2 regions of the Parazoarcus sp. PS-13 R2A genome follow, and region 2 is predicted to be linked to the other one. Evidence: predicted binding sites of a transcription regulator. Region 2 holds the regulator's gene; the other holds the start of a gene.
The links. The regulator sigma-54, encoded in region 2, starts transcription at its own class of promoters, with help from an activator protein. The targets are predictions, from matches to a motif close to TGGCACGCTTNCTGCTNA.
Positions count from the first base shown of each region.

Region 1: a site for sigma-54 is predicted at 2,179-2,196, ahead of AC22G6_RS07980 (CmpA/NrtA family ABC transporter substrate-binding protein). Genes of this name have one in related genera too.

Region 1 is NZ_JBYEXN010000006.1:105,201-109,943, reverse strand. Features, by position in the region: gene ntrB (nitrate ABC transporter permease) at 1-599, opposite strand, end outside; gene AC22G6_RS07980 (CmpA/NrtA family ABC transporter substrate-binding protein) at 632-2,032, opposite strand; gene AC22G6_RS07975 (nitrate regulatory protein) at 2,452-3,741, opposite strand; gene rlmB (23S rRNA (guanosine(2251)-2'-O)-methyltransferase RlmB) at 3,820-4,542, opposite strand; gene rnr (ribonuclease R) at 4,715-4,743, opposite strand, start outside.
Region 2 is NZ_JBYEXN010000009.1:64,282-69,024, forward strand. Features, by position in the region: gene hprK (HPr(Ser) kinase/phosphatase) at 1-187, opposite strand, end outside; gene ptsN (PTS IIA-like nitrogen regulatory protein PtsN) at 156-641, opposite strand; gene hpf (ribosome hibernation-promoting factor, HPF/YfiA family) at 775-1,098, opposite strand; gene AC22G6_RS10250 (RNA polymerase factor sigma-54) at 1,116-2,570, opposite strand; gene lptB (LPS export ABC transporter ATP-binding protein) at 2,596-3,318, opposite strand; gene recX (recombination regulator RecX) at 3,305-3,754, opposite strand; gene recA (recombinase RecA) at 3,784-4,743, opposite strand, start outside.

The DNA.
Region 1 (4,743 bases), on a different contig from region 2:
CGCACGCCCGCCGCGGTGTTCATGATCATCGGCCAGATCGAGCAGATGAAGATCACCCAGATCGCGGCAAGGTTGGCCTCCTGAAACACCAGCAGACCGATCGGCAGCCAGGCCAGCGGCGACACCGGACGCAGCAGGCCGATGACGGGTTCGGTGGCCATGTTCATGAACTTGAAGCGACCGACAATGAAACCCAGCGGGATGCCGACCACCGCAGCGAGGCCGAAACCGACACCGACTCGCCCCAGCGAATACAGCACGTTCCAGCCGATGCCCATGTCGTTGGGGCCGTTGTCGTAGAACGGGTCGGCCAGCAGCTCGACTGCCGCATCCCAAGTCACCAGCGGCCCGGGAAAGATGTCGATCCGGCTCGACACCGCCCACCAGATCGCGAGCAGCAGCCCCATGCCGGCGGCCATGGCCACCAGGCTGCGCGCCAACCCGGACGCGATCGGGCGAAGTCGCTCCGCCAGTCCGGGCGCTGCCGGCTCGGTGACAACCGGATGAACCACCGCACGAGCCGCGGCATCCGCAGTCCCTGCCATGCTTTCGGTCGGCTCGGCAACAGGCCGGCCTGCAGTCACTGAAATCGCAGTCATATCCTTGTCCTTTTCTGTCGTCATGCACGGAATCAGGCGTTTGCCTTGGCAAGTGCATCGAGGCTGACCTTCATCGCATGCACCTTGAAGCCCTTGAGGTAATCCACCGGCCTGGACGGGTCGAAGCTCACGCCGTCGAAGAAGCGATCCGGCCCCATCGCGATCGGCGACGTGGCCTTTTCCAGCGTCCACGCCGCTGCGTGGGAGCCTTCGGTCTTGTAATCGATGGTCGGGATGGCGATGCCAAGATCCTTGGCTGCGTCGCGGTAGATGTCGCTTCGATAGACCTGTTCGGCCACTTTCCTGAAGTTGATCGCGCTCTCGATCTGGCCCCATCGCACCATCTGCGTAAGGAACCACACCGCATGCGAACGCCACGGGAAGGTCGCCGCGTAGCGGTAGAAGACGTTAAAGTCCGGCATCTTCTGCGGCCCCTCGGCCTTGGTGTACATCCAGGTCCCGGTCATCGAGTTTTCGACCACCGACGCCGGCGCATTGACGTAGGACTTGGCGGAGATGATCTTCACGACCTCGTCGCGGTTCTCGGGCTTGTCCATCCACTGCGCGGCCTCGATCAGCGCGCGCACCGCAGCCTTGTGCGTGTTCGGGTTCTTGTCGGCCCATTCGCGGGTGACGCCGAAGACCTTCTCCGGATTATTGTTCCAGATTTCGTAGTTGGTGATGATCGAGCGGCCAATGCCCATCTCCACTGCGCGCTGGTTCCACGGCTCACCCACGCAGTAGCCGACGATGTTCTTCGACTGCAGGTTGGCCACCATCTGGGGCGGTGGAATCACGATCAGACGCACGTCCTGGTCGGGATCGATACCGGCCGAGGCCATCCAGTAGCGGATCTCATAGTTGTGGGTGGAGACCGGGAACACCATGGCGAAGGTCATCGGCTCCTTGCCAGCCTTCTTGTCCTCCTCGATCACTTTCTTCAGCGCCAGCGCTGAGGTCGGGCGACCCTGCATCGCGGCCGGGTCGGCGGCGAGCATGCGCTCGTAGAGTTCATTCGACACGGTGATGCCGTTGCCGTTGAGGTCCATCGAAAAGGCGGTGACGGTTTCCTGCTGGTTGGCGCCGACCCCGAGCGTGGCCGCAAGCGGCATGCCGGCCAGCATATGAGCACCGTCCAGTTCGCCCAGCGAAACCTTGTCGCGGATGTTGGCCCACGACGCCTCCTTCGACACCTCGACATCAAGGCCGTGCTTCTTGAAGAAGCCCTTTTCCCTGGCGATCACGATCGGCGCACAGTCGGTAAGCGGGATGATGCCGAACTTCAGCGTGGTTTTCTCCAGCCCTTCCGAGCCTGCAGCCCAGACGCCGCCGGGAAAAAGACCGGACAGCATCGCTGCAGTGCCTGCCGCAGCACCGGCCTTAATAAAACCGCGACGGGTCAACTCGGGGGTTTTGTTCGTCTGCTTGGTCATCGTGAACTCCTTGATTGAAATCTGAAATGCAAGAAAGGCGCCCATTCCTGTTCGGCGCTTGCAGCGCGGAGGGAATGGACGCCTTTGTCCAGTGCTCGGGATTGTGTCGAACGCCGGACCATCGTTGATCCAGCTTTGCGTTTTCTAATGCAGTAAGCGTGCCAGTTCCGCGCATGAGGCCGCAGCCCCCGAAAACACTGGGATCAGGGGAAAATAGCGGTAACAGGTGCCAAGAGGCTGACGCACTGCTGCAGTGCAATGTCGCGGCACCTGCACAGGCTTAGTGCAGACGTGCGCCCTCAGCGTCCCATCGCCGGAGGGGCGAACTGCGACATCCGGGGCATGAGGAGATCCGTCTGAAGGCTGCCGTGAAGCGCGGGCTCACGCCCCTTTTCGGGGCCGCCACCCGCTGCTGCGGCTCAGTCGGGCTTGAGGAACTCGGCGAGCGAGAGCGTCGCCTCGGCAACATCGACAAGGCGACGATGCTGATCCATTGCGGTTTGTCGCAACAGTTTGTAGGCCTCGTCTTCGCTCAGGCCGCGCCTGGACATCAGCAGACCCTTGGCGCGCTCGACCAGCTTGCGTTCATTGAGCGCCGCACGCGCGGTATTGAGTTCATCGCTCATGTCCTGCAGTCGCTGCGACTGCAGCTGCATGAGATCGAGCACCGAACGCCCGAGCTTGGGACTGAGTCCGTCCGCCTCCACCAGCCCGGCTGCATCGCCCTCGGCGGGCGGCGCCGAGGTGGCCGACTTGTCGAAAAAAACCGCCAGCGGCGCCGCACTCTGTCCGCCGAGCGCCGAAAGTGCATCGAGAAAGCGCTTGTGATCGTGCAGATCGGAGCGCGCTTCGAGCAGCTTGGCCTCACACAGATGCAGCAGCGCATTGGTCGCACAGTCTTCGACCTGGCGCATCGCATCGATTCGTGAGGTGGTGCATTCGAACCAGCGTTCGCTGGCCTCGGCCGCCACGGGGGCACTCGACGCAGCGCAGGCGATGCGACGCATCCGTTCCACCTCGGCAATCGCGGGTGAGGTCTGGGCATTGCGCCAGATCGTGCGCAAGGTGGGATCGGCAAACTCTACAAAAATCTGGAAACAGCGGTCCTGGGCATCAATCAGGTGCGCGAGCCGCTGCTGCTCCGTAGCTTCGAAGCGACCGGCTGCAAAACCGGCTGCACCGGCCGCACGCTCCTGCCCGGCCAGCTCCTTGCCCTGCATGAAGTTGAACAGGGCAACCAGCGCCCGCGACACCGCCGGGTCTGCGGCGATATCTGCTGCCTCGAAAACCACCGCCATGAGACCAGCAATTAGCTCGGTAAAGCTGCGGGTGGCTTCTTCGACCCCGAGCGTGCGCCCCGCCACCCGGCTGCGCAAGGCCGGAAGCGCATCGAGGCCGTGCAGCACGTAGGCGATGCGACTGAACAGTCGCACGCCACCCGCCATACGGCCTGAATCGGTATCGAGCTGGACGAAGCGTTCGCGCGCAGCGGCTTCTGCCGCCACGCTGGCCTCAACCCGCTCCAGCCGCTGTGCGGCAAACCGACGCCCGGCCGACGCCAGATAGACGTTGGACACGCCACGCTCCTTCTGCAGCATGTGCACGAGCTCACTCACGCCCTTCACGAGACCACTGGTGATCTCAAGCTGCTCCAGGCCATGAATCTCGCAGCGTTTGGCCGCCACCAGAAAACCCAGCGCAGACTTCATCCCATCTCCTCCACGGACGCCCTATTCGCCTGACCCCGCTACCACATGCAACACCGCCGAAACACCGCGCGAGCCGACTCAGGCTCCGCGCTGACGCCTTGCCTCGAACAGACAGATGCCACTGGCCACCGAGACGTTGAGGCTCTCCACCGACCCCAGCATTGGGATTTTCGCCAGCACGTCGCAGGTATCGCGAGTCAGCCGGCGCAGTCCGTCGCCTTCAGCCCCCAGCACCCAGGCCACCGGCCCCTTCTGGTCGACATCGAACACCGACTGCTCGGCTTCACCGGCCGCACCGATGATCCAGACGCCCGCTTCCTGCATTTCGCGCAGTGCTCGGGCAAGGTTGGTGACGGTGATATAGGGCACGGTATCGGCTGCGCCACTGGCGACCTTCACCGCAGTGGCATTGAGCCCGACTGCGCGATCCTTGGGCGCAATCACCGCATGCGCACCCACTGCGTCCGCCACCCGCAGGCAGGCGCCGAGATTATGCGGATCCTGCACACCGTCGAGTACCAGCAGCAAGGCGGGCTCATCGAGTGACTCGAGCACGTCGGCCAGCTTGAGTTCACGATGCCGCCCATCGATACGGGCGATCACGCCCTGATGGCGACGGGTACCAACCATGCCGTCGAGGCGGTCCGATTCGCTCGGGATCAGGCGCACACCCTGGGCTTCGGCAAGCTGCTGTACTTCACGCGCGCGAATGTCCTGGCGCTGACTCGACAGATAGAGCTCGAACACCGCTTCCGGGTCACGCTTGAGCTTGCCGAGCACGGCATGAAATCCATAGATCAGACGCGACGCGGGACGCCCTGCATCAGCGCTGACGTCCGCTGCGACCGCTTCGTCGACCGCTGCGGTTTCATGACGTTTCGGCTTCGGCCTGTGCTCGCCGCGCACTGGCGGGCGTGCTGCGCGCGCGCCGTCCTCGCTGGGACGTGATCGGGAGCCGGAACGGGAGGGGGGTTTAGCCACGACGCTTGCCTTTCTTCTTTG
Region 2 (4,743 bases):
CCAGCTCGGCTGCGCCGAGGATCTGCAGGCGGGTAGGGTGAATCAGGTTGAGGTGGCCAATCAGGTCGGCTGGCCAGATGCGCTCTTCGGCAACAGAGAGAACCGCGTCGATACTGCCGCTGACATGGGTCAGCTGCAGACGTTCGCGGTTGTCTTCATACAGCTGCGAGAGGCTCGTTTGTCGCATCGGTACCCCAGTCGTTGAACAGGGTGTGGAGCGCCTGTGCGTCGGGTGCGGCCTGCAGCTGTTCGCGGAAGCTGCGATCGCTGAACATCTGCGCCAGCTCCGACAAGAGCTGAAGGTGGGTTTCGTTGGCCTGTTCGGGTACCAGCAGGACAAACAGCATGTTCACCGGACGACCATCGGGCGCATCGAACTGCACCGGGGCTTCTAGACGGAGAAACGCGCCGGCTGCGTCCTTCAGGCCCTTGATGCGGCCGTGGGGAATGGCAATGCCCTGGCCGAGGCCGGTCGATCCAAGGCGTTCGCGCGCAAACAGGCTGTCAAACACCATGCTGCGGGCGATGCCCTGATTGTTTTCGAACAACAGGCCGGCCTGTTCGAAGACGCGCTTCTTGCTGCTGGCGTCGAGGTCGGCAACCACGTTCGAAAGTGGCAGGAGTTGGGAGATGAGGCTCATGCGCTTTGGGGCTCACGCAACGCCGCCGGAGCGGACGCAACGCTGAAAGGTCTCTCAGGCCCGGGCAAAGCCGGACCGCCAAATTGAGCGGCGGATTATAACTTCACCCGGGTCCGAAAGGCCTGGTGAAAAATCACGCCTCGGGAGTCTGGTGCTTGTGCGAGTCGTGGTGGTGATCGGTGCTCTTCTGCTTGTACTTGAGCACCTGGCGATCGAGCTTGTCGGTCATCGCATCGATGGCAGCGTAGAGGTCGGCGTCGGCGCTTTCGACGTGAATGTCCTTGCCGCGCACGTGCACGGTGACTTCAGCCTTCTGGTCGAGTTTCTCAACGGAAAGGATCACGTTCACGCTGGTAACGTTGTCGAAGTGACGGATCACGCGGTCAAGCTTGCCGGAGACGTACTCGCGGATGGCCGGTGTCACTTCAACGTGGTGTCCGGTGATGTTGAGATTCATGTTAACTCCTCTTGGTATCAAAGCGTTTTACGCAGACTGACCGGCGGGATATTGAGTGATTCGCGGTATTTGGCGATTGTGCGCCGCGCGACCACGATACCCTGCTGGCCCAACAGATCGGCAATCTTTGCGTCGGACAGGGGTTTCTTTCTGTCTTCGGCGTCCACCAGCTGGCGAATCAAGGCACGAATCGCTGTGGAAGAAGCCGCACCACCGGTGTCGGTGGCAACGTGACTGCCGAAAAAATACTTGAGTTCGAATACGCCGCGCGGCGTCGCCATGTACTTCTGGGTGGTGACGCGCGATACGGTTGATTCATGCAGCTCGAGCTGGTCCGCGATCTCCCTGAGGGTCAATGGACGCATTGCCACCTCGCCATGATCGAAGAACTGTCGCTGCTGGTCAACGATGGCCTGAGATACACGCAAAATGGTATCAAAGCGCTGTTGTACGTTCTTGATCAGCCAGCGTGCTTCCTGCAGCTGGCCGGTCAGACCGCCGCCCTGGCCGCGGTTCTGCTGCAGCAGGCTGGCGTAGAGCTGGTTGATGCGCAGGCGCGGCATGGCTTCGGCGTTGAGCGACACCGTCCACCGGTTGCGGATCTTGCGCACCACGACATCGGGCAGGACGTAGCGGGTTTCTTCGTTGGAATGCTGCGAGCCCGGATGCGGGTCGAGGCGGCACACCAGCGCCTGAGCATCGCGCAGGGCGTCGTCGTCGCACCCGGTGAGGCGCTTGAGCTTTGCAAAGTTGCGTTCGGCCAGCAGCTCGAGGTGCTGTTCGACGATGACCAGCGCCAGGTCGCGGCAGCTGCCTGCAGGCATGGCGCGCAGCTGCAGGCCGAGGCACTCCTGGGGGGTGCGTGCGCCAATGCCCGCCGGTTCGAGCTGCTGCACGTGCCGCAGGGCAATCGCGAGGTCGTCGAGGTCGTAGTCGAGTTCGGGCGGGAGCAGTTCGAGCAGGTCTTCGAGCTCCTGGTGCAGGTAGCCGTCGCTATCGAGCGCTTCGATGATGAAGCGCACCAGCATGCGGTCACGGTCCGTCAGCGGGGACAGGGCAACCTGCTGATCGAGATAGTCGCGCAGCGAGGTGCCTGCGGCCTGGAATTCCTGGAAGTCGCTGTCCTCGTCGTCGTCGCTCTTGCTGCTGGCGCCGCTGCCGGTGCCTGACCAGTCCATGCCTTCGTCAAAGTCGGCCGATTCGTTCTCGTTTCGGGGCTCGGCTTCCTGGGTGGTCTCGGTGCTGGTCTCGCGCGGGGTCTCGGTTGCGGGCTGCGCATCGTTGCCGACAGCGGACGGTGCGAAGTCGCTGCCGTCGCCGTCCTCACGCTCGAGCATCGGGTTCTCCAGCAGAAAGCGTTCGATTTCCTGGTTGAGCTCGAGCGTGGAGAGCTGCAGCAGTTTGATGGACTGCTGCAGCTGCGGGGTGAGCGTCAGGTGCTGCGAGAGCTTGAGCTGAAGGGTTGGTTTCATGATGCCAGTCGGGGGCGTGCCGGAATCAGAGGCGGAAGTGTTCGCCGAGGTAGACCTGGCGCACTTGTTCGTTGGCGATGATCTCGGGCGGCTTGCCGCTGGCAAGCACGCGGCCGTCGGTAATGATGGTTGCGCGGTCACAGATGCCGAGCGTCTCGCGCACGTTGTGGTCGGTGATCAGCACGCCGATGTTGCGCTCCTTCAGAAAGCGGATGATCTTCTGGATGTCGAGTACGGCGATCGGGTCGACCCCTGCGAAAGGCTCGTCCAGGAGGATGAGGCGCGGGTCGGTGGCAAGCGCACGTGCAATCTCGCACCGTCTGCGTTCTCCGCCTGACAGCGAGATGGCGGTGTTGTCGCGCAGGTGCGCAATGCCAAGTTCTTCGAGCAACTCTTCCAGGCGTTCGTCGATCTGCGCCACCGGCAGCCCGCGGAGCTCGAGCACTGCACGAATGTTCTCGGCGACCGTGAGCTTGCGGAACACGCTCATTTCCTGCGGCAGATAGGACAGCCCCAGGCGTGCGCGAGCGTGGATCGGCAGATCGGTCAGGCGTGCGTCGTCGAGCGTAATCTCGCCGCCGTCGGCGCGCACCAGACCTACGATCATGTAGAAGCAGGTTGTCTTGCCTGCGCCATTGGGGCCCAGCAAGCCGACCACTTCGCCCGAGCCAACCTCGAACGAAACATCATGGACGACTGTGCGCGCCTTGTAGCGCTTTTGCAGGCCGGTGACCTTAAGCAGACTCATCGGGGGCTTCTTTCAACAGTTTGCAGATCACGTCAGTGGAAAAACCACGGGTTTGCAGGAAACGCGCCTGGCGCGCCCATTCGCGGCGATCGTCAGGTGCGAGGCCAAATCTAGACTGCCACACTGCACGGGCGCGGTCGAGTTCGGATTCCACACATTCGCTCTCGATGGCCTCGTCGATCAAGTCCTTCGATACGCCACGCCTCGCGAGCTCGTGGCGCAGCCGCTGGCTGCCAAACCGGGCAGCCTTGCTGCGAACCCACGCTTCGGCAAAACGGGTGTCGGAGAGCAGTTCGAGTTCGCTCATGCGAACCAGTACGGCTTCGATCTCCTCGGCGCTGCCATATGGAGACAGCTTGCGCGCAAGCTCCGCCCGCGAGTGATCCCGACGGGCGAGATGGCGCAGCGCGCGTTCGCGCAGACTCGGCTCGCCCATCAGGGGTCAGCGTCCGGACGGGGCGGAGATCAGGCTTCGGAAGCGACGGGTGCCGCGCCACCGAGCGCGGCCATTTCGCCGAGTCCGACCGCTGCGCGAACCTTGTTCTCGATTTCGCGAGCCAGCGCCGGGTTTGCGCGCAGGAACTCGCGTGAGTTGTCCTTGCCCTGGCCTATCTTGTCGCCGTTGTACGAATACCAGGCGCCGGACTTGTCGACGATCTTGTAAGTCACGCCGAGGTCGATGATCTCGCCTTCGCGGGAGATGCCTTCTCCGTAGAGAATGTCGAAGTGCGCTTCCTTGAACGGCGGCGCGACCTTGTTCTTGACGACCTTGACGCGCGTTTCGGAGCCAACGACTTCGTCGCCCTTCTTGATGGCACCGGTACGCCGGATATCCATGCGGACCGAAGCGTAGAACTTGAGCGCGTTACCACCGGTGGTGGTTTCGGGGCTGCCGAACATGACGCCGATCTTCATCCGGATCTGGTTGATGAAGATCACGAGCGTGTTCGTGCGCTTGATGTTGGCGGTCAGTTTGCGCAGCGCCTGCGACATCAGTCGTGCCTGGAGGCCCGGCAGCTGGTCGCCCATCTCGCCTTCGATTTCGGCTTTCGGGGTCAGTGCGGCGACGGAGTCGATGACGACGATGTCCACGCCGCCCGAACGCACCAGCATGTCGGCGATTTCGAGCGCCTGCTCACCGGTGTCGGGCTGGGAAATCAGCAGGTCGTCGATGTTGACGCCGAGTTTCTCGGCGTAGCCCACGTCGAGCGCATGCTCGGCGTCGATAAAGGATGCGGTGCCGCCGAGCTTCTGCATTTCGGCGATGACCTGGAGGGTCAGCGTGGTCTTGCCGGACGATTCCGGACCGTAGATCTCGACTACACGGCCACGCGGCAGGCCGCCCAGGCCGAGGGCAATGTCCAGCCCGAGCGAGCCGGTGGAGACGGTCTGGATGTCGCGCTCGATACTGCCGTCGCCCATCCG